3 regions of the Protofrankia sp. CiT1 genome follow, and region 1 is predicted to be linked to each of the others. Evidence: predicted binding sites of a transcription regulator. Region 1 holds the regulator's gene; each other region holds the start of a gene.
The links. Region 1 encodes LexA, which represses DNA repair genes until DNA is damaged. Its sites were predicted from a motif close to CGAACNNNNGTTCG; they were not measured.

Region 1 (8,824 bases):
ACTGCTGCGTTGCCGTGAGGACCGCTTCGTCGCCCGGACCGTCTTCATGTCGGCGAGTTCCCGGCGGAGTTTGGCCATGCGCGCGCGCAGGCGCCGCCGGTCGGTTTCGATCTTTGTTTCACCGGGCCCCCGGGTGCCGATGCCGCCGCCGGACCGTGACATCGACTCACCCCAGCCGCGCAGCCGCGGCAGCATGTACTGCAGTTGAGCAAGCTCGACCTGCGCCTTGCCTTCCCGGGAGGTCGCGTGCTGGGCAAAAATATCCAGGATCAGCGCGGTCCGGTCGATGACCTTGACCTTTACGACATCCTCCAGCTGGCGCAGTTGGCCCGGGGTCAGTTCCCCGTCACAGACAACGGTGTCGGCGCCGACAGCGGCAACGACCTCGCACAGTTCCCGGGCCTTGCCGGAACCGACGTAGGTCGCGGCGTCGGGAGTGTCACGGCGCTGGACGAGCGCGTCCAGGATGACCGAGCCCGCCGTAGTCGCGAGTGCCGCGAGCTCGGTCATGGAGGTCTGGACGTCGGTGGCGGTCCCGGCGGTCCACACGCCGATGAGGACGACTCGTTCCAGCCGGAGCTGGCGGTATTCGACCTCGGTGACGTCGTCGAGTTCGGTCGTCAGACCCGGAACTCGGCGTAGGGCCGCTCGATCGACGAGATCGAGTCCCTCGCCGGTGGCGTCGAAGAACTGGTCGCGGATGGTGTCCTCAACGGCGGGAAGCGTCATATTTGCCCTTCTCTGACACACGGTTGCATCCGGATGGTCGATCCGTGCTCAGCCGGCACCGGCGGGGGCGCGCATCGGTACGGTGGCGGCGTGGCGGGACGTGGGGCGGGAAGACGCCGCGGATGGACCGATCGCTGCTGCCACCGGTCTGGCCGGCCGCGGCCGAGGGCGATCATCCGGGCGTCGTCGGTGGGAACGGGCGGGCAGAACAGCCGGCCGGCGCCGCGGTCACAGTTCATCGCCGCCAACCTGGATGCGATGACGGCGCTGTCGACACCTTCTGCCGCCACCATCAGCCGGCGTCGGTGAGCCAGCGTAATGATCGAGGCCAGAACGGCTTCACCTTCCAGGTCCCGTTGCATCGCATGAAGGAACCGACCGTCGATCTTCACCATGTCCAGCGGCAGGACATCAAGAGTCGACATCGAAGCATACCAGGTGCCGAACCCGTCAACGCCGATCGCTGGCCCGAACGAGCGTAACTGGGCCAACAGGCGGGGGACCCCGATGTGCGCCAGCCCAAGAGTCTGTTCGGTGAACTCCAGCCCGAGGGCTCCCGGCGGCAGCCCCCGGCCACGCACGAGGTGTTCCACCTCGGCCGCGAAATCCGGCCGGATCAGCTGGTCGGCGGTGACGTTCACCCACAGGCGAGGTGGGCGGATCGTGGTCCCTGAAGCCATCTCGTGCCACGTCCGAGCCTCCGTCACAGCGGTCCGCAGCACCCAGCGGCCGACCTGTTCGGACAGGCCGGCCGCTTCGGCGACCGGCATGAACTGTGACGGGCGCATCAACCCACGATCGGGATGCTGCCAACGCAGAAACGCCTCCATCGCCGGGACCGACCCGTTGTGCAGGTCAACCTCGGGTTGGTAATGCAACTGCAACGATCCGTCGTCGAACGCGGCGCACAGGGCCGGGACGAGGTTCAGCTCGAGCGCGGTCACAGATGTCTCCAGACGCCGGGATGAACGGGTCGCCGGTACCCATCGCATGTCAGGCTGAGCTGACCATGCCCGCCACCTGATCGACGTCGGGATGGTCTAGCCAAATTATGCGGGGATCGCGGCGAAACCACGACCTTTGTCTGCGGACGAATCGGCGCGTCGCGGCAATGGTCGCGAGCCGGGCGGCTTCGCTGGATTCGATCTCGCCATCCAGCCACGCCAGGACCTGCGCGTAGCCCAGGGCGCGTGAGGCGGTGCGTCCTTTGCGCAGGCCCAGACCGGCGAGCGTCTGGACCTCTTCGACCATGCCGGCAGCCCACATCGCCGCCACGCGGTCGGCGACTCGGATATCAAGGTCATGATGGTCGAGGCCGATCTGGACGACGTCATAGACCGCGCGGTGTTCCGGTAGGGAGGCGGCGAAGCCGCCGGTGAGCTCCAGCACTTCCAGCGCGCGCACGATGCGGCGACCATTGCTGGCCAGGATGGCGGCAGCCGCTTTCGGCGCCCGCGCGGTCAGGTCGGCGTGCAACGCGGCCGCCCCACGTTCGGACAGTTCCTGTTCAAGGCGCGCGCGTACCGCCGGGTCGGTGCCGGGAAACCTGAGGTCGTCGATGACAGCCCTGAGGTAGAGCCCTGAGCCGCCGACGAGCACCGGGGTCCGGCCGGCACTGAGCAGATCGTCGATGACGGTTCGTGCTCTGGCCTGGTAGGAGGCCACGTCGGCGGTATGGGTGATTTCCCAGATGTCAAGCAGATGGTGCGGGACGCCTCTGCGCTCCCGCGTCGGTACTTTGGCTGTGCCGATGTCCATGCCGCGGTAAAGCTGCATGGAGTCGGCATTGACGACCTCACCGCCGAGTACGGCGGCAAGGTCGATCGCAAGTTCGCTTTTGCCGGCCGCCGTCGGCCCGACGACCGCCACCATGCGTCCGGCTTTCTCCCGGTCGGCACAGCCAGCCACGATCAGACCCGGCGCAGAACCGCGACGATCCGGCCGAGGATCGCCGCCTCGTCACCCGGAATATCGGCATAGGCCGGGTTCTGCGGTTGAAGCCATGCATGGCCATCACGGTGACGCAAGGTCTTGACCGTGGCCTCACCATCGATCATTGCGGCGACGATCTCGCCGCTGTCCGCGACCGGCTGTTGCCGGACGACCACCCAGTCCCCGTCGCAGATCGCGGCATCGACCATGGAATCCCCGACAACGCGCAGCATGAACAGGGTGCCCTCGCCGACGATTTCGCGGGGAAGAGGGAAGATCTCCTCAACCGCCTGTTCGGCAAGAATCGGTCCGCCCGCCGCGATGCGGCCGAGGACGGGTACGTAGGCCGCGTCGCGATGGCCGTCCGACGGGACCACCGATCCGTCGGCACCGGCAGCCGGCATCGCTGGTGCCCCGAGACGGAGGCTGTCGCGTGCCGCCGGGCGGACCGGTGCGTCCGCGGAAAGTACCTCCATGGCCCGCGGGCGGTGGGGGTCACGCCGTAGGAAGCCCTTCTCCTCCAGCATCCTGAGCTGATGCGCGACGCTGCTTGTGCTGGTCAGCCCGACCGCTTGGCCGATCTCGCGCACGCTGGGGGGGTATCCGCGGCGCTCGACGGCATTGCGGATCACCTCCAGCACCTTGCGCTGGCGGGGGGTCAGGCCCGACGCGTCCGCCGGCCCGTCCGGCAGGTCGCGCACGCTGCCGCGTGGTGGCCGGCCACGTCGGGTGCGGTTGGGGTCGGTGGTCATACCTGCCGTTCTCCTTCGTTTCGCGGTCGTGGCAGACTCCGCTCCCGGCGGACCCAGTGGTTTTGCCGGGAACCGGCGCTGGTGGTCACAACCGACATCTCATCGGTACGACCGTAACTGCCGTGACCGAATTTCTCAAACGTCTGTTCGAGCGTGTCGTGGCGATTCCGTCGGGGTCGTGCGGTAGAAACTCGATCGGGAGTTCGATCGAACGGATGTTCGTTGTTTGCGATCTCGGAGGTTGAAGGAGTGTGTGGTGGAGAGGTCGGCTGAGCCTCCGCTGAGGTTGACCAGGAGGGGTCGGGCGGTCCTGGTCGTCCTCGTCGCGGCTGTCTTCTGTCTGGTCCTGTCTCTCGCGCGGGTGACCTCGTTGGCCTCGTCGCGTGGGGGTGGCGGGCCGGCGCGTGTTCATGTGGTCCAGTCCGGGGAGACCCTGTGGGGGATAGCGCGTGGGCTGGCGCCCGAGGGTGACACCCGGGTGGTTGTGGCGCGGCTGGCCGGTATGAATCAACTCGGCACCACCGATCTTGTTCCGGGCCAGGCGCTTCGCCTGCCCTGACCGTTGGACACGCCGGCGGGTTTGCCAGGTCGTGGTGGCTGACTCTATCGTCCACCACAACATGTGGTAGTTACGAAGGTGTAAGTCATCAAGATTTTGGGGGATCGTCCGTGCGATGCCCGTTTTGTCGACACCCGGACAGCAGGGTTGTCGACAGCCGCGAGACCGAGGAAGGTGCCGTGATCCGCCGTCGGCGATCGTGCTCGTCCTGCGGCCGCCGGTTCACGACGATCGAGGAGGCATCACTGCGGGTCATCAAACGCAGCGGGGTCACCGAGCCGTTCAGCCGCGCGAAGGTGGTGGCGGGGGTACGCCGGGCGTGCCAGGGCCGACCGGTGGAGACGGACGCGCTGGCCCAGCTTGCTCAGTTGGTCGAGGACACGCTGCGTGCGTCCGGAGCGGCCGAGATTCCCTCGGACGAGATCGGCCGAGCGATTCTCGGCCCACTGCGAGATCTTGACGAGGTCGCCTACCTGAGGTTCGCCTCGGTGTACCTGGCCTTCGACTCCCTGGCGGACTTCGAGACCGCGATCGCCGGTCTTCGGACGCAGGCCAGGTAGTTCACCAGCTGGTTACGGCGTGTTTCGGAAGTCGTCGTTCGATCAGGGAGCCGCGTCCAGGTGGCTGCCGAAACACGCCCTAGTCGCCGCCCTAATGCCGTATCCGCCAGACGAGGAGCGCCATGACCGAGACCCGCGGCACGAAGTCGACCCGGCCCGCTGGTAAGACCACCGGCCTGAAAGTAGGACGTGTCTACACGTCGCCCGGCGTACATCCCTACGACGAGGTCACCTGGGAGCTGCGGGACGTCGTGATGACCAACTGGCGGGACGGTTCGGTCAACTTCGAGCAGCGCGGGGTGGAGTTCCCTGACTTCTGGTCGGTGAACGCCACGAACATCGTCACGAGCAAGTACTTCCGCGGCGCGTTGGGCGCTGCCACGCGCGAATGGTCACTGCGCCAGCTCATCGACCGGGTCGTGCGCACCTACGCGGCCGCCGGGCAGCAGAACGGGTACTTCGCGTCGGAGACCGACGCCGAGGTCTTTGCGCAGGAGCTGACCTGGATGCTCCTGCACCAGGTCTTCAGCTTCAACAGCCCCGTGTGGTTCAACGTCGGCACCTCGGCACCGCAGCAGGTCTCGGCCTGTTTCATCCTGTCCGTCGACGACACGATGGAGTCGATCCTCAACTGGTACCGGGAAGAGGGCCTGATCTTCAAAGGTGGCTCGGGTGCCGGGCTGAACCTGTCACGCATCCGCTCGTCCAGGGAGCTGCTCTCCTCCGGCGGTACCGCGTCCGGCCCGGTCAGCTTCATGCGTGGAGCCGACGCCTCGGCCGGGACGATCAAATCAGGTGGCGCGACCCGGCGAGCCGCGAAGATGGTCGTGCTTGACGTCGATCACCCCGACATCGTCGACTTTGTCGAGAGCAAGGCCCGTGAGGAGAGCAAGATCCGAGCGTTGCGGGATGCCGGCTTCGACATGGACCTCGGCGGCCGTGACATCGTCTCGGTGCAGTACCAGAACGCCAACAACTCGGTTCGGGTGACGGACGAGTTCATGCGGGCGGTGCTCGACGGCACCGACTTCCACCTGCGGGCCCGGATCGACGGGCGGATCATCGAGACCATCGGGGCGCGGTCGCTGTTCCGCACCATCGCGCAGGCCGCGTGGGACTGCGCGGATCCCGGGATCCAGTACGACGACACGATCAACGACTGGCACACCTGCCCGGAGTCCGGCCGGATCAGCGCCAGCAATCCGTGCAGCGAGTACGTGCACCTGGACAACTCCAGCTGCAACCTGGCCTCGCTGAACCTGATGCGGTTCCTGCGCGACGATCTGACCTTCGACGCGGAGGCGTTCGTCGCCGCCGTCGAGCTGGTCATCACCGCGATGGACATCTCGATCTGTTTCGCTGACTTCCCGACCCCGGAGATCACCCGGGTGACCCGGGCGTTCCGCCAGCTCGGGATCGGCTACGCAAATCTCGGTGCGCTGCTCATGGCGACAGGCCGCGCGTATGACTCCGAGGGCGGCCGGGCAATGGCTGGCGCGATCACCGCGCTGATGACCGCGGCGGCCTACCGGCGCTCGGCGCAGCTCGCGGGCGTCATGGGGGCGTACGACGGCTTCGCGCGCAACGCTGAGGCCCATCGCCGGGTGATCCGTAAGCACGCCGCCGCGACGGACACGGTCCGCAACGCCGGAGCGGATGATGCCCGGGTGCTCGCCCTGGCCGCCGCTGAATGGGCCCGTGCGCACGCCTTGGGCGAGAAGCACGGATGGCGTAATGCGCAGGTCAGCCTGCTCCCTCCGACCGGCACGATCGGGTTGGCGATGGACTGCGACACCACCGGCATCGAGCCCGACCTCGCGCTGGTGAAGATGAAGAAGATGGTGGGCGGATCGAGCATGCGGATCGTCAACCAGACGGTTCCCGCCGCGCTGCGGGCTCTCGACTACGCGGAGGAGACGGTCGAGGCGATCGTCGAGTACGTGGCCGAGCACGGCCATGTCATCGACGCCCCGGGCCTGCGCCGCGAGCACTACGAGGTGTTCGACTGCGCGATCGGCGAGCGGGCGATCAGCCCCATGGGGCATATTCGGATGATGGCGGCGGTCCAGCCGTTTCTGTCCGGAGCTATTTCGAAGACTGTCAACATGCCGTCCTCGGCGACGGTCGAGGACGTCGAGCGGATCTACCTCGAGGGCTGGCGGCTCGGGCTGAAGGCCCTGGCCATCTACCGGGACAACTGCAAGGTCGGCCAGCCGCTGTCCGACCTGCGTGGCGCGAGGAGGTCCGCGGGAGCGGTTGCGGGCACCGGCACGGCGGCCGCGCTGGCTGTCGGCGGGCCGCCGGAGGAGTACCAGCCCGTCCGTCGCCGCCTACCGAAGATCCGGCCTTCCCGGACGGTGTCCTTCTCCGTCGGTGGCGCGGAGGGCTACATGACCGCCGGGTCCTATCCCGATGACGGTCTCGGCGAGGTCTTCATCAAGATGTCGAAGCAGGGCTCCACCCTGTCAGGTGTCATGGACGCGTTTTCCATTGCGATCTCGATCGCGCTTCAGTACGGTGTCCCGCTGGACGCCTACGTCCGCAAGTTCATCAACATGCGTTTCGAGCCGGCCGGCATGACCGACGACCCGGATGTCCGGATGGCGCAGTCCGTGATGGACTACCTCTTCCGCCGCTTGGCGCTGGACTACCTGCCCCAGGAAACCCGCGCGGAACTCGGTGTGCTGAGCGCCCAGGAGCGGGCGCGTCAGCTCACCGGGCAGTATGGCGGGCCGGGCGCGGTGGACGTATCTGATGCTCTCGTGGAGCCGGCGTCGGCGTCGGCGTCAGTAGCGTCAGCTCCGGAGCCGGTCGACACGGTCGGCGCCGAGCTCTCCACTGACCGGTTGACCGGAGCTGACCCAATGACGGAGGCGCGGCAGGCCGGGCACGAGCATGCCTTCCCGGTTGTGCGGTCGATGGTCCAGCTGCGGGGCTCGCTGCCGGCGGAGGTCCCGGTGGGAGAGTCGCTGTCGGCGCAGAACGCCGTGGACGCGCCGCTGTGTTTCACCTGCGGGGTGACCATGCGGCCGGCCGGTAGCTGCTACGTGTGCGAGCAATGTGGCTCCACCAGCGGCTGTAGCTAGTGGTCGCCGCGCCGCGCCCGCGGTACCACTCTCGAATTCTGATCAACGGACCCCTGTTTGGCGCGAATGGTCACTGCGCGGCGGGTGCGGCGCCATACCGTAACCACCCTTATGGGTTTCGATGGAGGTTGGTGCTGTATTGGCGATTTGTTGTTCCTGGGCTCGGTATTGACATCGTGGCCGCGGAGACCTGAAGAGCGGGCCTGAAGAGATAGTTAGTTATTCGCGACACACCGGCCGGTCCGCAGGGTAGTCTTCGCGACAGCGGGTGCGGCGTCCCGAGAGCGAGGGTCTACACTGCTTCGTAGACCCGGCGATCGCTTACGTCCGGTTGTGTCTGAACGCGGAATGGGAGGGACGCCGTCAGGCGTTGCCCATACGTGCAAGCACCAAGACCCGCCACCCGCACCGACCTTCGGATCTGCTACTGATGACGCTGCCTGCCCTGGAACTTCATGAGCGCCCCGACGAGCCGCGTACGCGTGCCACAAGTACGCGGCGCACCCGTCGGTCGGCCACTCCTGCACGCACGGTGCCCGGCCGTGGCCTGGCCGCCGTGCCCGATGATACCGACGAACTCGACGTTACTCAGGTCGCCGAGCTTGTCGCGCGTGGGCGCGAATCCGGCGAATTGAGCCGCGCCGAACTTCGCGAAGCGCTCGAGACCGCTGACCTCGGTCTTGAACTACTTCCCGTTCTGACTGCCCGGTTGACAGCCCTTGGCGTCGAGGTTCTCGACGAGGAGGAGTCAACAGGTGGAGCACCGGCTGCCCGCGCAACCTCGGAGCATGCCGGAACGGCCGATCTCGTGCGCATGTACCTGCGCGAGATCGGCAAGGTACCCCTGCTCAACGCCGCGCAGGAAGTCGAGCTGTCCAAGCGGGTCGAAGCCGGCCTGTTTGCCGAGTACAAGCTGGACACTGACTCCGACCTGGAGCCGGCGCTGCGGCGCGATCTCGGGACCCTGGTCCGGGACGGGCATGCGGCAAAACAGCAGCTGGTCTCGGCGAACCTGCGCCTGGTGGTTTCGGTCGCCAAGAAGTACAGCGGTCGTGGCATGACCCTGCTCGACCTGGTTCAGGAGGGAAACCTCGGGCTGATCCGCGCGGTCGAGAAGTTCGACTACGCCAAGGGCTACAAGTTCTCGACCTACGCCACCTGGTGGATCAGGCAGGCGATCGGTCGGGCACTGGCCGATCAGGCCAG
Region 2 (5,767 bases), on a different contig from region 1:
CTGATCGAACGCCCTATCCTCGAGCACCCTCAGTCGAAACGACTCTAAGTCGAAACGACTCAACTATTCTGAGCGTCACCGAAGACGGAACACACAAAACGATCATTCTAGGACTCCCATGAACGCTGACCGGCTCACCGCCCGCTCCCAGGAAGCACTCTCCTCCGCAGTCAGCCGCGCCACCGGCGACGGCTCGCCGCTCGTCGACCCGCTTCATCTGCTGGTAGCCGTCCTGAGCCAGCCGAACGGGGTGGCGATCGACCTGCTCGACGCCATCGAGGCCCCGCTCGCCCAGGTACGCGCCCGCGCGGAAGCGGCGGTCAGCCGGCTGCCACACGCCACCGGCGCCAGCGTCTCCCCGCCGCAACTGTCCCGGCAGCTCATCACCGTCCTCGACAACGCCGAGCGGCAGGCGAATCGGCTCGATGACGAATACACCTCGGTCGAGCACCTGTTGGTCGCGCTCGCGGAGGAGGGCGGCGAGGCCTCCCGGGTGCTGACCGAGTTCGGGGCGACGGCCGAGACCCTGCGCGGAGCCTTCGACACCGTCCGCGGCGGTGTCCACCGCGTGACCAGCCGCGATCCCGAGGGCGCCTACCGGGCGCTGGAGAAGTTCTCCGTCGACCTGACCGAGCAGGCGCGGGCCGGCAAACTCGACCCGGTTATCGGCCGCGACGCCGAGATCCGACGGGTTGTGCAGGTCCTGTCCAGGCGGACGAAGAACAACCCGGTCCTCATCGGCGAACCGGGCGTCGGCAAGACCGCGATCGTCGAAGGCCTCGCGCTGCGGGTCGTCGCCGGTGATGTTCCGGAGTCCTTGCGCGACCGGCGCATCGTCTCGCTCGACCTCGGGTCGATGGTTGCCGGGTCGAAACTGCGGGGCGAGTTCGAGGAGCGGCTGCGGGCCGTCCTCAACGAGATCCGCTCCGCCGAAGGCCGGCTCATCACGTTCATCGACGAGCTGCACACGGTGGTCGGTGCCGGCGCCGCCGAAGGTTCCATGGACGCCGGCAACATGCTCAAGCCCATGCTCGCCCGCGGCGAGCTGCGCATGATTGGCGCGACAACCCTCAACGAGTACCGCACCCGTATCGAGAAGGACCCAGCCCTGGAGCGCCGGTTCCAGCCGGTTCTGGTCGGCGAGCCGTCGACGGAGGACACCATCGGCATCCTGCGCGGGCTCAAGGAACGCTACGAGGTGCACCACGGTGTTCGCATCACCGACGCGGCCCTCGTCGCCGCCGCCACGCTGTCCGACCGGTACGTCAGCGGGCGCTTCCTGCCTGACAAGGCCATCGACCTTGTGGACGAGGCCGCGTCCCGGCTCCGGATGGAGATCGACAGCCGGCCGGTGGCCATCGACGAGCTGGAGCGGGCCGTCCGGCGCCTGGAGATCGAGGAGATGGCTCTGGCCAAGGAGAACGACAAGGCATCCAAGGACCGTCTCGGCCGCCTCCAGCGCGAACTCACCGAGAAGCGGACGGAGCTGTCCAGCCTGACCGCTCGCTGGCAGCGGGAGAAGAGCTCCATCGTCGAGGTCCAGAAGGTCAAGGAGGAGCTGGAGAACGCCAAGCGGGCCATTGAGGTCGCCGAACGCGACCTTGACCTGGCCAAGGCCGGCGAGCTGCGCTACGGCACGATCCCCACCCTGGAGAAACGGCTCGCCGCGGCAACCGACGCGCTGCCCGGCGCGGACGAGGCAGACGGCGCAATGCTGAAGGAGGAGGTCGGCCCGGACGATGTGGCCGAGGTCGTCGCCTCCTGGACAGGAATTCCCGCCGGCCGGCTGCTGGAGGGTGAAAGCGCCAAACTGCTTCGGATGGAGGACGAACTACACAGGCGTGTCATCGGTCAGCGGGCCGCGGTACGTGCTGTTTCCGATGCCGTGCGCCGTGCCCGTGCCGGCATCTCCGACCCGGACCGGCCGACCGGCTCTTTTCTCTTCCTCGGCCCTACCGGGGTCGGCAAGACCGAGCTGGCGAAGGCGCTCGCGGACTTTCTGTTCGACGACGAACGCGCGGTGGTGCGCATCGACATGAGCGAGTACGCCGAGAAGCACTCGGTGGCGCGGCTTATCGGCGCGCCACCCGGCTACATCGGATTCGAGTCGGGCGGGCAGCTCACCGAGACGATCCGCCGCCGCCCGTACAGTGTGATCCTGTTGGATGAGATCGAGAAGGCGCATCCAGACGTTTTCGACATCCTCCTGCAGGTGCTCGACGACGGGCGTCTCACCGACGGCCAGGGCCGGACGGTCGACTTCCGCAGCACGATCGTGGTACTGACGTCCAACCTTGGGTCGCAATTCATCGCGGATCCAACTCTGTCGCCACAGGTGCGGCATGATTCCGTGATGGTCGTCGTCCAGGAGGCGTTCAAGCCCGAGTTCCTCAACCGGCTCGACGATGTCCTGGTCTTTGACCAGCTTGACCGCGACGACCTGGCCCGCATCGTCGACCTCCAGCTTGACCTGCTGCGAGCCCGGCTCACCGACCGGCGGATCACGCTGACGGTCACCGACGCGGCACGTGCCTGGCTGGCCGACGCCGGCTTCGACCCGGTTTTCGGGGCCCGCCCGCTGCGGCGGCTGGTGCAGACCTCGATCGGAGACTCGCTGGCCCGGGAGCTGCTCGCCGGCACCGTACGGGACGGCGACGAGGTTGTCGTGGAGGTCGACCCGAACCGCCGTGGTCTCCAGGTCCACCCCGCGGTGCATACCGGATGATCGGTTCGGACTACGGCGTGTTTCGGAAGTCGTCGTTCGATCAGGAAGGCGCGTCCAGGTGGTTCCTGGCAAGGCCGCAGGCCACACCGATACCGGATGAGTTGTATCGGTGTGGCCGAGAACGCAGCCAGAGGCCGCCTGGACGTGGCGAGCCGGACAGATGGCTTTCGAAACACGCCCTAGGGCTCACTGTCGGCGTCGGCTCTCCGGATCCGCCAGGTGCCGATGTCGTCACGGTAGAGGGTCTCGCCTTCCTCATGGAGCCTGCGATGATGCCGCCCGCATTGCAGAACAAGATTGTCGAGTTCAGTCGGCCCCCCGTCGATCCAATGCACGAGATGATGACCGTCGCAGAACGACGGCGGCCGGTCACAGCCCGGGTAGACGCATCCGCCGTCGCGGAGCTCCAACGCGCGATGCTGCGCGGCAGAGACTGTGGGAGCCTCCCGACTGAGATCGAAAATTTTGCTTTCGCCCCAGGTCAGCAGATGACTGACTCGTGCGTCGCACGCGATCCGGCGGATGGCGGCAGGAGTGATCGGCCATCCGCCGGTGAAACCAGCACGGACGGTGAGCCTGGTGGGAAACTCCGGCGGACGGACCGCCGCTGCCGCACGCGCGGGGACGGCAGAAGGGTCCGAGCCGGCTTCTGAGGCCGCCGAGGTTGCTGCCCGCACCGGCGGTAGCAACGCCGCGACCTCGACTACAGCGGTCAGCTGCGGTCGATGGCCATGCACCTGCGAAAGATCCGCCTGGCCCAGATAATGTCGGGCGATTTCGACCAGGGCGTCCGCCCGACGCTGATCCTTGGAGCGCGTATCGTCTGCCGCGGGCGCTCCTCCCATAGCCGCGTCCAAGGCCGCGGTGACAGTCTCCCCTCCTTCGGCGTCGAGCTGGCCCCGCAGGAACATCTTGCCCTCGAGCGAGGACGACACGGTCAACGCACACGCCCGATGAGCGCCGTTCCGATCTCCGCTCACGGCGTCAGGATCAGAGAGCGGATCGAACCGAGCCGCCATACCCCGCCGTGCGGGCAGATCAGCCAACCGCATACCAGCCACCCCTTCCGCCCCAAAGGAAGTCGAACTCACGTTCGAAGCATAGCCGAAGCGAAGAGCACGATCAACCCCGCGAAACGCGCGATGGGGCTGGCCCAGCACCGGCGGTAAGGTGCTGCGGTGTGCTTTTCCGGTTCATCGACTCGGCGCGGCCTGTTCGCGGGTGCGGCGCTGGTGCTTGCCGGATGCGCAGCTGGCGGCCGTACCAGCGGTGGCACCGGCAACGGCGGTGGTGACAGCGGCCGCGGCGCCGAGCCATCGGTGAGCACGCCGCCAACGGCCACCGCGGGAGTTGTCCCGCCGCCGGCGGGTGCCGCCGCGGCAACCTCCTCCACGCCGTCCGCCGGAGGCGGCCCGGCGACCGAACTGGTACGCGCGAGCTCAGGCCGTCCGGAGGTGGCGCTGACGTTCCACACCAACGGCGACATCGCTCTGGTCGACGGGCTCCTCGCCGCTGTGGCCCAGGCCCAAGTGCCGATCACCTGCATGTTCGTGTGCAACTGGCTGGAGCGGTACCCGGACTACGCCCGCCGCGTCCGGGACGCCGGACACGAAATCGGAAACCACACGTACACCCATCTCGCCGATCTTGACCGACAGAGCGCTTCCGTGGTGCGCTCGGAGGTGGAGCGCTCGCAGGAGATCATGGAGCGAGTGACCGGCGGGCCGGGGGACTACTTCCGGCCCTCAGCGATGCACCATGCCACCCCGACGGTGCTCGCCGAGGCTGGCCGGGCCGGTTACGCGCACTGCCTGTCCTACGATGTGGATCCGCTCGACTACACCGACCCCGGCGCCGACGCGGTGGTCACGCGCACACTTGCGGCGGTGCGGCCCGGCTCGGTGGTGAGCCTGCACTTCGGGCATGCGGGCACGATCCCCGCCCTGCCTCGAATCATCACCGGTCTTGGGCAGAAGGGGCTACGCCCGGTGACAGTACACGATCTTTTCGCCTGACCTCGGCCAGGCAGTCTCATAGCGCCGCGATGGATAGTGTCGGGCGATGCGAGGGCTCGCGGTTGCCGACGAGGTCCGGGTGGCGCTGGACGCGGGGCGGCCGGTGGTCGCGCTGGAGTCGACACTGATCGCCCACGGCCTGCCGCGTCCCCGTAACCGGGAGGTCGCGGCCGAGCTGGAAACGCTGCTGCGCGACCGCGGAGTGACGCCGGCCACCATCGCCGTGATCGACGGGACACCCACCGTTGGCCTGTGCCCGGATGCGCTCAGCGCAATCGCGGAGGCCTCGGATGTGGCGAAGCTGTCCGTCCGGGACCTGCCCGTCGCCTCCGCGTTGCACCGCACCGGCGCGACCACGGTCGCCGCCACGTCGCTGCTCGCCGCCCGCGCCGGCATCCGCGTGTTCGCCACCGGCGGGCTCGGCGGGGCGCACCGTGGCTGGGCCGACAGCGCGGACGAATCCGCGGACCTGGTCACGCTGGCCCGTACCCCGATCACCGTGATCTGCGCGGGGGTGAAGTCGATCCTGGACGTCGGCGCGACGCTCGAACGGCTGGAAACCCTCGGCGTGACCCTGCTCGGGTGGCGAACGAACAGCTTCCCCGGTTTTTACCTGTCCCGGACGGAGTTCGCTGTCGACTGGCGGGTGGAGGACGCGCGGCAGGTCGCCGCCGTCATGGCCGATGCCGACACGCTCGGCCTGCGCTCTGCCGTGGTCGTCGCCAATCCTGTGCCCGAGGCCGAGCAGCTCGACCATGACCTGCATGACCGGGTCCTCGCTGAGGCGCTGGCCGGGGCGGCCCGGCGGGGCCTGCGTGGGAAGGCCGTCACCCCGTTCCTGCTGGAGACGTTCCACCGCGAAACGGCCGGCGCCAGCCTGGAGACGAACATCGCCGTCGTCCGCAACAACGTGACCGTCGCCGCCGGCATCGCCACCGCCTGGGCCGCCGAAGCTGGAGCTCCGGGTGTCAGTGGAGCTCCGGGTGTCAATGGAGCCGCGGGCTGATGGGGCAGGGCCGCGAGCTGG
Region 3 (8,824 bases), on a different contig from region 1:
TGAGCAGCGTTTTCCGTTGCTTTCCGCCAAGAATGATCACATTGCCGTCGCGGGTGGCCTCGGTGGGGCCGAGGATTGCGAAATGCAGGTTCTCTTTGTCTGGCATGTGACCTTCTCGCGCCGATCCCGTCTGATTACGATATCTGGGGATACCTGATTCCGGGGGCCGCGCTTCTTCGGGCCGCCGACGGCGCGGCCGTGCTGTCGGCGTATCTGGGAGGTGAGGATCGTGTCGTCTGTGATCAGATTGCTCGCTGGCGCGGGCTGGCCCGGTGTTTTTGGGTCGCCACCGCAGCGTGCGTCGTGGGTGCCGCTGTCGCAACCACTTCGCGTGCGTGGGCCGAGTCGGATGGGCGACTGTTACCGATACGAGGCATCGCGGGCTCTCTCGTCCGCGGTCCGCGCGGCTGCCGCGGTTGATTCCGTATTTTTGTCAACGGAACATCAATTTTCGCTCTGATCGCATGTGTACGACTGGTTGATGACTGCTTGTTCTGCTTGTTCTATCAGGCCCGCTCGCCCGAGGGCCGAGGAGCAACAGGAGGGTATGTCGATCATTATGGACACATCGACGAAGGAGACAGCACGGTCAGGACTTCTGCATGAGGTGGCGCTGGGCACCGTCGACGGCAGACCGGACCAGGTCGTGCTGGTCGCGGATGGCAGGCGCGTCGCCGCGATTCTCGCGGACTGGGATGAGCACCGCCGGGTTGAGCTGATGGTCGAGGGCCGGCTGCTGGCGTTGGAAGCTGATCCTGATGGCCGTGGGCTACGGGTGTTCGATCCCGTTACGTCGATTCCGCTGGTTGCTTTTCGGTCGGCGCGCCGCGGTGGTGGCGGTACGGTCGAACTTCCGGGCAGCCGTGCGGTGCGTTGGGTCGTTCCCCGCGGTTCCGTCTTTGAGTGCGGCTTTCTGAGCAGCCGGGGTGGCGGTCTCATCCGGTTCGCCCATGACGGCACCGCGCTGGTGCTTGTGGACGACGATCATCGTCGGCGCGGAGGTATTCACGACCCGTTGGTTCTTCTGACGCTGGGCTGGTTTCTGCTGGTGAAGAGCCGACGGCGGCACGATCACGGTTCTTTCGCGTCACCGCAGCCGGCGGCCCAGGTCTGTGCGGCCGCGTAAGGGCCGCCGGTGGTGTGGTTATGGTCTTGTTTTCCGCGTCACCGGCGGCCGGGTCCGCGCGGCACGGCCTGATTCGCGCGCTGATAACCACCGGCCGCCGCGATGGATGCCGAGCGGCTCAGCCGCCGGGAACGTGTTCGCGGCCGCTGCGGTAAACGGCCGCCGTCTTCCGTCCGGCGGCCCGTTGCGGCCGGCGATGTTGACGACCTGCCCCGGTCGGGGTTTACTCCTTTCAGAGTACGAACACGCGTTCGATTCATGGAAGGAGTGGTCATGAGCCGGCGGAGTGTTGACCAACACGCTGCATGTGCCGCACCTGCTCTGACTCGGGAACGTTCTGGCGTACGAACGGTGCTCCCGGTCGCGGGGCTGCCTCGCCGTTCCCGTGACGAGCTGCTCCTGGCCGCGCGTCACGGCCTTGACGAGGCGAGCCTCGCCCAGCTTCCCGGCCAGCGGTACGCGCTGGCCCATATGGCGGCGTTGCGTGCCGCCGCGGCCGTCCTCGCTGATCGAGCTCAGGCCCGTCCCGGTCACCGTGGCCGGCCGGTGAGCGTCTGGCGGCTACTTGCGACGGTGGCGCCTGAACTGGCGGAGTGGGCCCAGTTCTTCGCCGCCGGTGCGGCGAGGCGGGCGGCGGCCGAGGCGGGCCTACCGGTGGTCGGTACCCGCGATGCCGATGACTTGGCCCGTCAGGTCGAAATCTTTCTCACGACGGTGGAAACAACATTGGGTCTGCCGTCACAGGCGGCGCTGCCAGCTATGGTTGTCGGGCCGGTCAGATCTTCCCGAGACTGAACGCACCCGCTCGTGTTCGGTGCGTGCCGCTTCGGGCGCGCGGTGCCGAGCGCGCCTTTGATCGCGTGCGTGGCCGTTTCGGCGTCGGCGCGATCCGGCCGGCGCCGCTGATGGCCCCTCCCGGCGTGAGGCGGGATGGGCGGGGGGAGGACTGACGGCAGGACGAACCGATCGGTCTGTCTCGGCATGGTTGGTTGCCTACCGCGCCCGCCCAGTCATGCCTATTCTTGGGTGTCAGGTTCCGTCTGCCGGACCTGCCGGTCGTGGGAGGAGCGTCGATGCCGCTCTCGGAAAACGAGCAGCGCCTGCTGGATCAGATCGAGCGCGCGCTCGTCGAGGACGATCCGAAGTTCGCGAGCACGGTCCGCTCGACGAATCCCCGTACCTACCTGCTACGCAGGGTTCGTCGCAGCGTTCTCCTGTTCCTGTTCGGATTGGTTGTCCTGGTCATCGGGGTCGTGCTCAACCGGACGCCGTTGATCGTTGTCTTCGGTGTGCTCGGCTTCGTGCTGATGCTGTTCGCGGCGTCACGTGGTGCCGCGGATCTTCGCCGGATCGGTGGCCGCGGTGGTGAGCTGAGCGGTCGTCATCCGGCAGCCTCACGTCGCCGAGCACGTGCCTCAGCGGCTGAGCGTCTTGAGGAACGCTGGCGTCGCCGGTGGGAGGACCGGGACGGCCGCTGACGCCTGAGCGGGCCCATCAGCAGCTGGGTGGCTTCCAGCGGGTCACTTCAGGCGGGCTGTCCGGCCGAGCACGCCCAGCGCCCCTACCACCGACCGTGGAGCAAGTACCGCGCGTGCCCGGTCAGTGCGTGGTGCCGCCGTTCGCAGCAGTCGTGCGACCAGTTGCAGGTCGCGTCCGATCTTTTCGTTGGCGCTGGAACCGGCTATTGCCGACGGCGCGTAGCGAGCGAGTTCCTCCGCCTCGACAATCCGGAGCAACGCGGCTCGGGCCGCCTCGGCGTCCGACGCTCGAATCTCCGGGCTGGCAGCGATGTGGTCGGCCAGCCGCAGCGCACTGGCCCGCGGCGACTCGTTGGGCCGCAGCGGTACCCCAAGATCGAATGTCAGGTCCGCGAGCTCGGCCCAGGCCGCGTGCACGCGGGCATCCGCGGTTGCCGCTCCCGCGTGATCGGCTGAGCCGCCTGTCATAGCGGTGGCGAGCCGGCGCCGACGGCGCGTGACCCGCACCAACGCCGGCAACAGCAGCACCGTGACGATGCCTGTCCCGGCCAGAGTCCGGGAAAGCCAGCGGATGATCGTCGGCAGGGGGCTTTCCGCGGAACGTGTTTTTTCGGAAGCTTTCGGCTCTGGGCTTGGCGTGCTGTCCCGGACGGCGTCGGTGTCCGGGCCCGTGCTGGGGGCCACGCCCGGGGTGGTGGCTGACGGTGTGGCCGACGGACTCGCGCCCTGGCCGGCCGGATCGGAGGCCGCGGCATAGGTGGGGGTGATGGTTCCGTCGGTGCGGGGGGTCGGCTCGAAGGAAACCCAACCGGCGCTGGCGAACCACGCCTCCGGCCAGGCGTGCGCATCCCTGTTAGTGATCAGATAGCTGCCGTCGGCCTGCCTGGCCCCCGGGACAAAGCCGATCACCACCCGGGCTGGGATGCCGAGCGTCCGCAGCAGCACCGTCATCGCGGAGGCGAACTGCTCACAGTAGCCACGTCTGGTTTTGAACAGGAACTCCGTCAAGGCTCCGTCCTGCGCGGTCGGGGCGCCGTTGAGATCGTAGATGAAGGTGGTGTCATGGAGGTACTTCTGGATCGCGAGGGCCTGCTGGTAGGCGTTCACGCGGGTCCCCGCTATCTCCCGGGCGAGCTTCTCGACCCTCGGGTCGGTACCGGGAGGCAGCTCCGTGTCGATCTTTATATCGGCTGGGAAGGTCCGCGGGGAGGCCATGAGCTGGCTTGGGAGCGGATCGGGAGTGGAGGCTTCCACCTGGTAGTGCGCACCGGCGGTAGTGGTCCGGGTGCTGAAGACCGTGCCGGTGTCGGTGGACAGCCGCCAGTCACTGCCAGAAGCAAGGCCTTCGATCCTGCTCGGGGTGCCCGGAAGGGGAAGGTAGCGTTCCGTCAGGACCGTCGACACGTCGATTGTCGCTGACACCGTGCTGACCCGGGTGCTGCGGTCCGGGGCGGGCAGGCCGTCGCTGATCCTCGCCTCACTGGTGGCGCGCAGTGACCGGAGAGTGAATCGCTGTCCGTCGAACTGCTCCAGCGCGGTGAGTCGCAGGTATCTGGGCGTGGCCGTGCGCACCGACAGCAGGGTGGTCGGTTGGCTCGCATGCAGCTGTTGGGACAGCGAGACGAGCGGCGGTAGCACGATCGCCGAAGCCGGGCCGGTGTAGCGGGTGACGCCCTGTTGGCGCGCCAACGGTCCCACCCCGTCAAGGGATGGCAGGACCGCCGGGACGGCCAGCGCGCACATCACCGCGCACAGGGCGATCCCAACGGCGAGGCTCCTCGCGTTGTTCGGTAGGGCGGCCTGCGCCGAGCCGGTAATCGGCTTTCCCCAGCGTTCGACCGTCTGCTTCCACTCCATCACGAGCAGGAGCAGGAATCCCATCGCGCCGAGCAGGTAGGGAACCACTCCGACACCATGTGGCAGCACGGTGGCGGGCAGCATGAACAACGCCAGCAGGGGAAGCCCGGCGAGCGTCGGGCGCCGGATCGTGACCGCCAGCAAGTCGACGATCAGTACGACGCAGTAGACACCGATGACGGTCAGCACCACCAGGCCCGGACGCTGCGGCACCGGCGCGGCGAGCTGCGAGACGTCGTCGCGGCCAGCTATGATCAGGGAACGCAGCGCATCCACCGTCCGCCCGGTCGGCAGCAGGCCGGCGACGGCGGTTTCACGCGCGTACAACGCCGTGACCGTGATCAGAAGACCGAGCAGCCCGGACACAATCCCTACCGGGATGGCCAGCCGTAGCGCCCGTGCCAGCGTGGTCGTGCCCACAGCTACCGCGGTGGCCACGACCACGGGGCCGAACCACCACCAGAAGCCGTCGAACAACGGCGCGAGCGCGGATGCGCACAGCAGCGACGCCAGCGCAGCCCCGGCAGTGGGAACGAGCTGGAGCCGGGAGGTCACAGCGCGGCCCCGGCCCGCGTGTCCATGGGCAGCGCGCGGCCCGGTTCCGCCGCCGGCTTCGACGCATGTTCCGATACCGGTCCTGATACTGCTTTCGAGGTCGGGCTCCCGCCCGCGACCGCGTCCCCGCCGGGTCCGCCGGTGGTCGGATCCGGTGTCCGCGGGCTGTCGTGGATCATGCCGCCCGCGGCCGGCTCGGGTGTGGCGGCGCCTGTTCCGCCACCCCGCGCTGGCCCCTTGCCGGTCGTTCCCGGCCACAGCGCGGTGAGCCTGTCGCCATACCTGGCGATGATCACCGTCCAGCCGTGGCGCTGGAAGACCGCGCGGCACGCCTGCAGGCCTTCGGTCCCGCTCGCGGAACGCTCCCCCTCGTCCCAGGTCGCCACGTTGACCAGCAGGACGATCGCGGCGGCGTCGCGCGGGCGCGCTCGGGCGAGGACCACGGCCTGCGCCGGATCGGTACGTCCAAGGATCGCGACCACCATGGAGCTGTCAGCGGTCCGCAGACGGCTGTACACGCGCTGCGTCGAAAGGGTGTCGGTGGTGTTCACGACCGCGAGCTCGTCCAACAGCGCGGCCGGGTTGCGCGACCCCCTCGCCGCGGCCGGGGCCGGGGCGTTGTCACAGATGAGCCGTACCGCCTTGCCCATCCCGGTCAGGTACACAGCGATCGAGGCAGCCGCGCCGACAGCCCATTCGAACGAGGACATGGGCCCCTGACCGGCCCAGACAGCGGACCGGGTGTCGAGGAACAGGGCCGCGTTGCTCGGGCGGAAGCTCTCTTCCTGGCGAACCATCAACTCGCCGGTACGGGCGCTGGTCCGCCAGTGAACCCGCCGGAGGTCGTCGCCGGGGTGGTAAGGGCGAGTGGAGAAGTCGTCTATACCAGTAGCGGATGCGCGCCGACGGCGGTGGGTGCTGATCGTGGTGTGGCTGCCCGGACGGGCCAGGGGCAAAGTCTCCACCGGAGGGGTCACGATCAGTTCGTCGCGGCTGCGGAACGTCCGCGTGAGCTCGCAGAGCCCAAAGGGATCCGTGATCCGGATCGCCATCGGCCCGATCAGGTACCGGCCACGAAGCTGAGGACGAAGCTTGTAGGTGAGGTACCGGGCGCCCCCCGCCTCCACCCGGTCGAGTACGAACCGGGCCCGGAGCCCAAGACGGTCTGGGACCTCGTCATCGACCAGCAGCACCGAGGAGGGACGTCCACTCATGTTGTCGATCCGGATGCTGACCGCCGCGGCGCCGCCCACGGCCACGCGAGCGGGAACGAGAAGACGGTGGCACGCGAGCCGGTAGCGGGTCTTGCAGACGAACGCCGCCGCGCACACCGGCAGTGCCAACAGCAGCATGCCGACGCGGAGCAGGTCCTCCTCGCCGACGGTCGCGGCCAGCGCGCAGCAGGCCAGCCCGGTGGCCACGAAGCACAGCCCGCGGATGGTCAGCGCGCGCATCGCCGCCAGGAAGTCGAGCACGGAAAATCAGCGGCCGCGGTGCGGTGGACGTGCCCCAAGGCGTGGGATGGGGACGCGCGCGACGATCTCCGTAATGATCCGGGAGGCGACGTCGGCTATGGATACGTCCGACATCGCGACATCGGGGTTCACCAGCAGCCGGTGCGCGAGCACTGGCGCGGCCATCGCCTGAACGTCGTCGGGGAGAACGAACGCGCGGCCGTCGAGGGCGGCCCGCGCCCGAGCGGTCCTGACGACGTGCAGCGTCGCGCGGGGAGAGGCGCCCAGGATGAGCTCGGGATGCCGGCGGGTGGCCGTCACGAGGTCGACGATGTAGCGGCGCACATCGTCGGACACATGCACCGCGCGTACCAGGGTGACCAGTTTGGCGATCTCGTCGGCGTCGGTGACGGGGCTGATCCCGTCCAGTGGCTCGGCGGTACCATGGCTGTTGATCATAGCAAGTTCGGCCACGGGCGACGGGTAGCCCATGGACACCCGCGCGGTGAAACGATCGCGCTGCGCTTCCGGCAGCGGATGGGTGCCTTCCATCTCGATCGGGTTCTGGGTGGCTATGACCATGAACGGCGACTCCAGGTGGTAGGTCACGCCATCGATGGTGACCTGGTGTTCCTCCATGCATTCCAGGAGTGCCGACTGCGCCTTGGGAGCGGCGCGGTTGATCTCGTCGCCGACGACGATGTTGGCGAACACCGGACCGGGCCGGAACTCGAAATCCCGGGTGTCCTGGTTGTAGACGCTCACCCCGGTGACGTCGCTGGGCAGCAGGTCCGGGGTGAACTGGATACGGCGGACCCGGGCATCGATCGAACGCGCGAGGGCCTTGGCGAGCATCGTCTTCCCCACACCGGGCACATCCTCGATGAGCAGGTGGCCGCCGGCCAGCAGTACGATCAGCGCGGTTCTGACCACTTCGGGCTTGCCGTCTATGACGGACCCGACGGACTGGGCCACTCGCGTCGCGACATCCGCGAGGTGGTGCAGGCCGGTCCCCGGCTCGCGCCACTGCATGACGCCGGGCTCCGTCACCGTCACGTCGGTCTCCGTCCTCAGGTCAGCTGCGTCAGTCGGCAGGGTGGGCCCGGCGGGCCCAGGCACTCCACGAGTGTGACATCCATGCGGCCGATGGCCTTCATGCGTGGAGAATCATCCGGCCACCGATGTCCGGAAAGCGTACTGATTCGTGGCGGCATTCGATCGTAGCTGCCACGACTGTTACTCGCAGGTGTTTTTGCCATGTTTGGCCAAAGGCCACATTGACTTCGCATTCATGATCCATGCGCATCGGCGCTTGTGGGCTTCGAGGGGTGTGTCCGGAGTGTCGGAGGGCTTCCAGGTGGGGGAGAGTGGGGTACAGTGGCGCGCAGTGGGGGACGGACGCACTCGCAGGCCAACCAGAGCGGGACTGGCTGGCCTTGAGCCTCTCGGGTCTGGGCGAGGAGGGCGCCGATGTTCCTCGGTAGCCACACGCCACGACTCGACGACAAAGGCCGGCTCACGCTGCCGGCGAAGTTCCGTGATGAGCTGGAAGGGGGGCTTGTGATTACCAAGGGGCAGGAGCGATGTCTCTACGTGTTCCCTATGGTTGAGTTCACCCGGATCAGCGAGTCCCTGCGGACGGCTCCCGTTACGGCAAAGGCGCTTCGGGATTACAGCCGTGTCTTCTTTTCCTCGGCATCGGACGACGTTCCCGACCGGCAGGGCCGGATCACCATCCCACCCGCGCTCCGGACCTACGCGGGTCTCACTCGCGACTGCGTGGTGAACGGCGCGAACACCCGGGTGGAGATCTGGGACGCGTCCCGTTGGGACGCCTATCTCGCCAGCCAGGAGGAGAACTTCGCCGCGCTTTCCGAGGAGGTGCTGCCCGGCGTCATCTAGGAGGCCAATGGGCGCGTGATCATGTTTCTTCGCGTGGCGGCCTTGGCCTCAGGGGACGCGGTGCTGGACGCACGCGAAGACGGGATACGGGCGTGCGCCGAGGTCTCCCCCCGCTCTTCACCGGACGTCACTTCCCCGGTGTCCGGTGACGCGAGCGGGGCGGGACCTGGGCACATGCCGTGCTTTCGGGGCCAGGTTGCGATGTGTGCAACCTGGGCTCAGGCAGGTCGCTCGTCAGTTGTGTGATTTATATCTTTGTTTTTCGTATCTTCACCTGCCGTGGCTTGGTATTGCCGCGGTTGACCGCCCGCCGCGAGGTTCACGAGCAGTTCGAGGAGGTCGAGGTGGACGCCACGCACACCCCGGTTCTCTCCGACCGTGTTGTCGCCCTGTTGGCGCCCGCGCTGGGCGAGCCTGGGGCGGTGGTGATCGATGCCACAGTGGGACTCGCG

Region 2: the regulator LexA is predicted to act here: its motif matches at 3,808-3,821, upstream of MJ785_RS11100 (HNH endonuclease signature motif containing protein).
Region 3: the regulator LexA is predicted to act here: its motif matches at 1,367-1,380, upstream of MJ785_RS07865 (SAV_6107 family HEPN domain-containing protein).

The regions. Positions count from the first base shown of each region.
Region 1 is NZ_CAKJTP010000008.1:19,563-28,386, reverse strand. Features, by position in the region: gene hflX (GTPase HflX) at 1-729, opposite strand, end outside; gene MJ785_RS02810 (EAL domain-containing protein) at 726-1,673, opposite strand; gene miaA (tRNA (adenosine(37)-N6)-dimethylallyltransferase MiaA) at 1,723-2,601, opposite strand; gene lexA (transcriptional repressor LexA) at 2,640-3,413, opposite strand; gene MJ785_RS02795 (LysM peptidoglycan-binding domain-containing protein) at 3,667-3,972, shown strand; gene nrdR (transcriptional regulator NrdR) at 4,083-4,532, shown strand; gene MJ785_RS02785 (vitamin B12-dependent ribonucleotide reductase) at 4,655-7,618, shown strand; gene MJ785_RS02780 (RNA polymerase sigma factor) at 8,049-8,824, shown strand, end outside.
Region 2 is NZ_CAKJTP010000053.1:16,996-22,762, reverse strand. Features, by position in the region: gene clpB (ATP-dependent chaperone ClpB) at 119-2,725, shown strand; gene MJ785_RS11100 (HNH endonuclease signature motif containing protein) at 2,905-3,777, opposite strand; gene MJ785_RS11095 (polysaccharide deacetylase family protein) at 3,904-4,740, shown strand; gene MJ785_RS11090 (pseudouridine-5'-phosphate glycosidase) at 4,787-5,746, shown strand.
Region 3 is NZ_CAKJTP010000031.1:891-9,714, reverse strand. Features, by position in the region: gene MJ785_RS07875 (BTAD domain-containing putative transcriptional regulator) at 1-106, opposite strand, end outside; gene MJ785_RS07870 (hypothetical protein) at 560-1,126, shown strand; gene MJ785_RS07865 (SAV_6107 family HEPN domain-containing protein) at 1,478-1,921, shown strand; gene MJ785_RS07860 (DUF3040 domain-containing protein) at 2,200-2,604, shown strand; gene MJ785_RS07855 (DUF3488 and transglutaminase-like domain-containing protein) at 2,647-5,016, opposite strand; gene MJ785_RS07850 (DUF58 domain-containing protein) at 5,013-6,491, opposite strand; gene MJ785_RS07845 (MoxR family ATPase) at 6,498-7,502, opposite strand; gene mraZ (division/cell wall cluster transcriptional repressor MraZ) at 7,941-8,372, shown strand; gene rsmH (16S rRNA (cytosine(1402)-N(4))-methyltransferase RsmH) at 8,717-8,824, shown strand, end outside.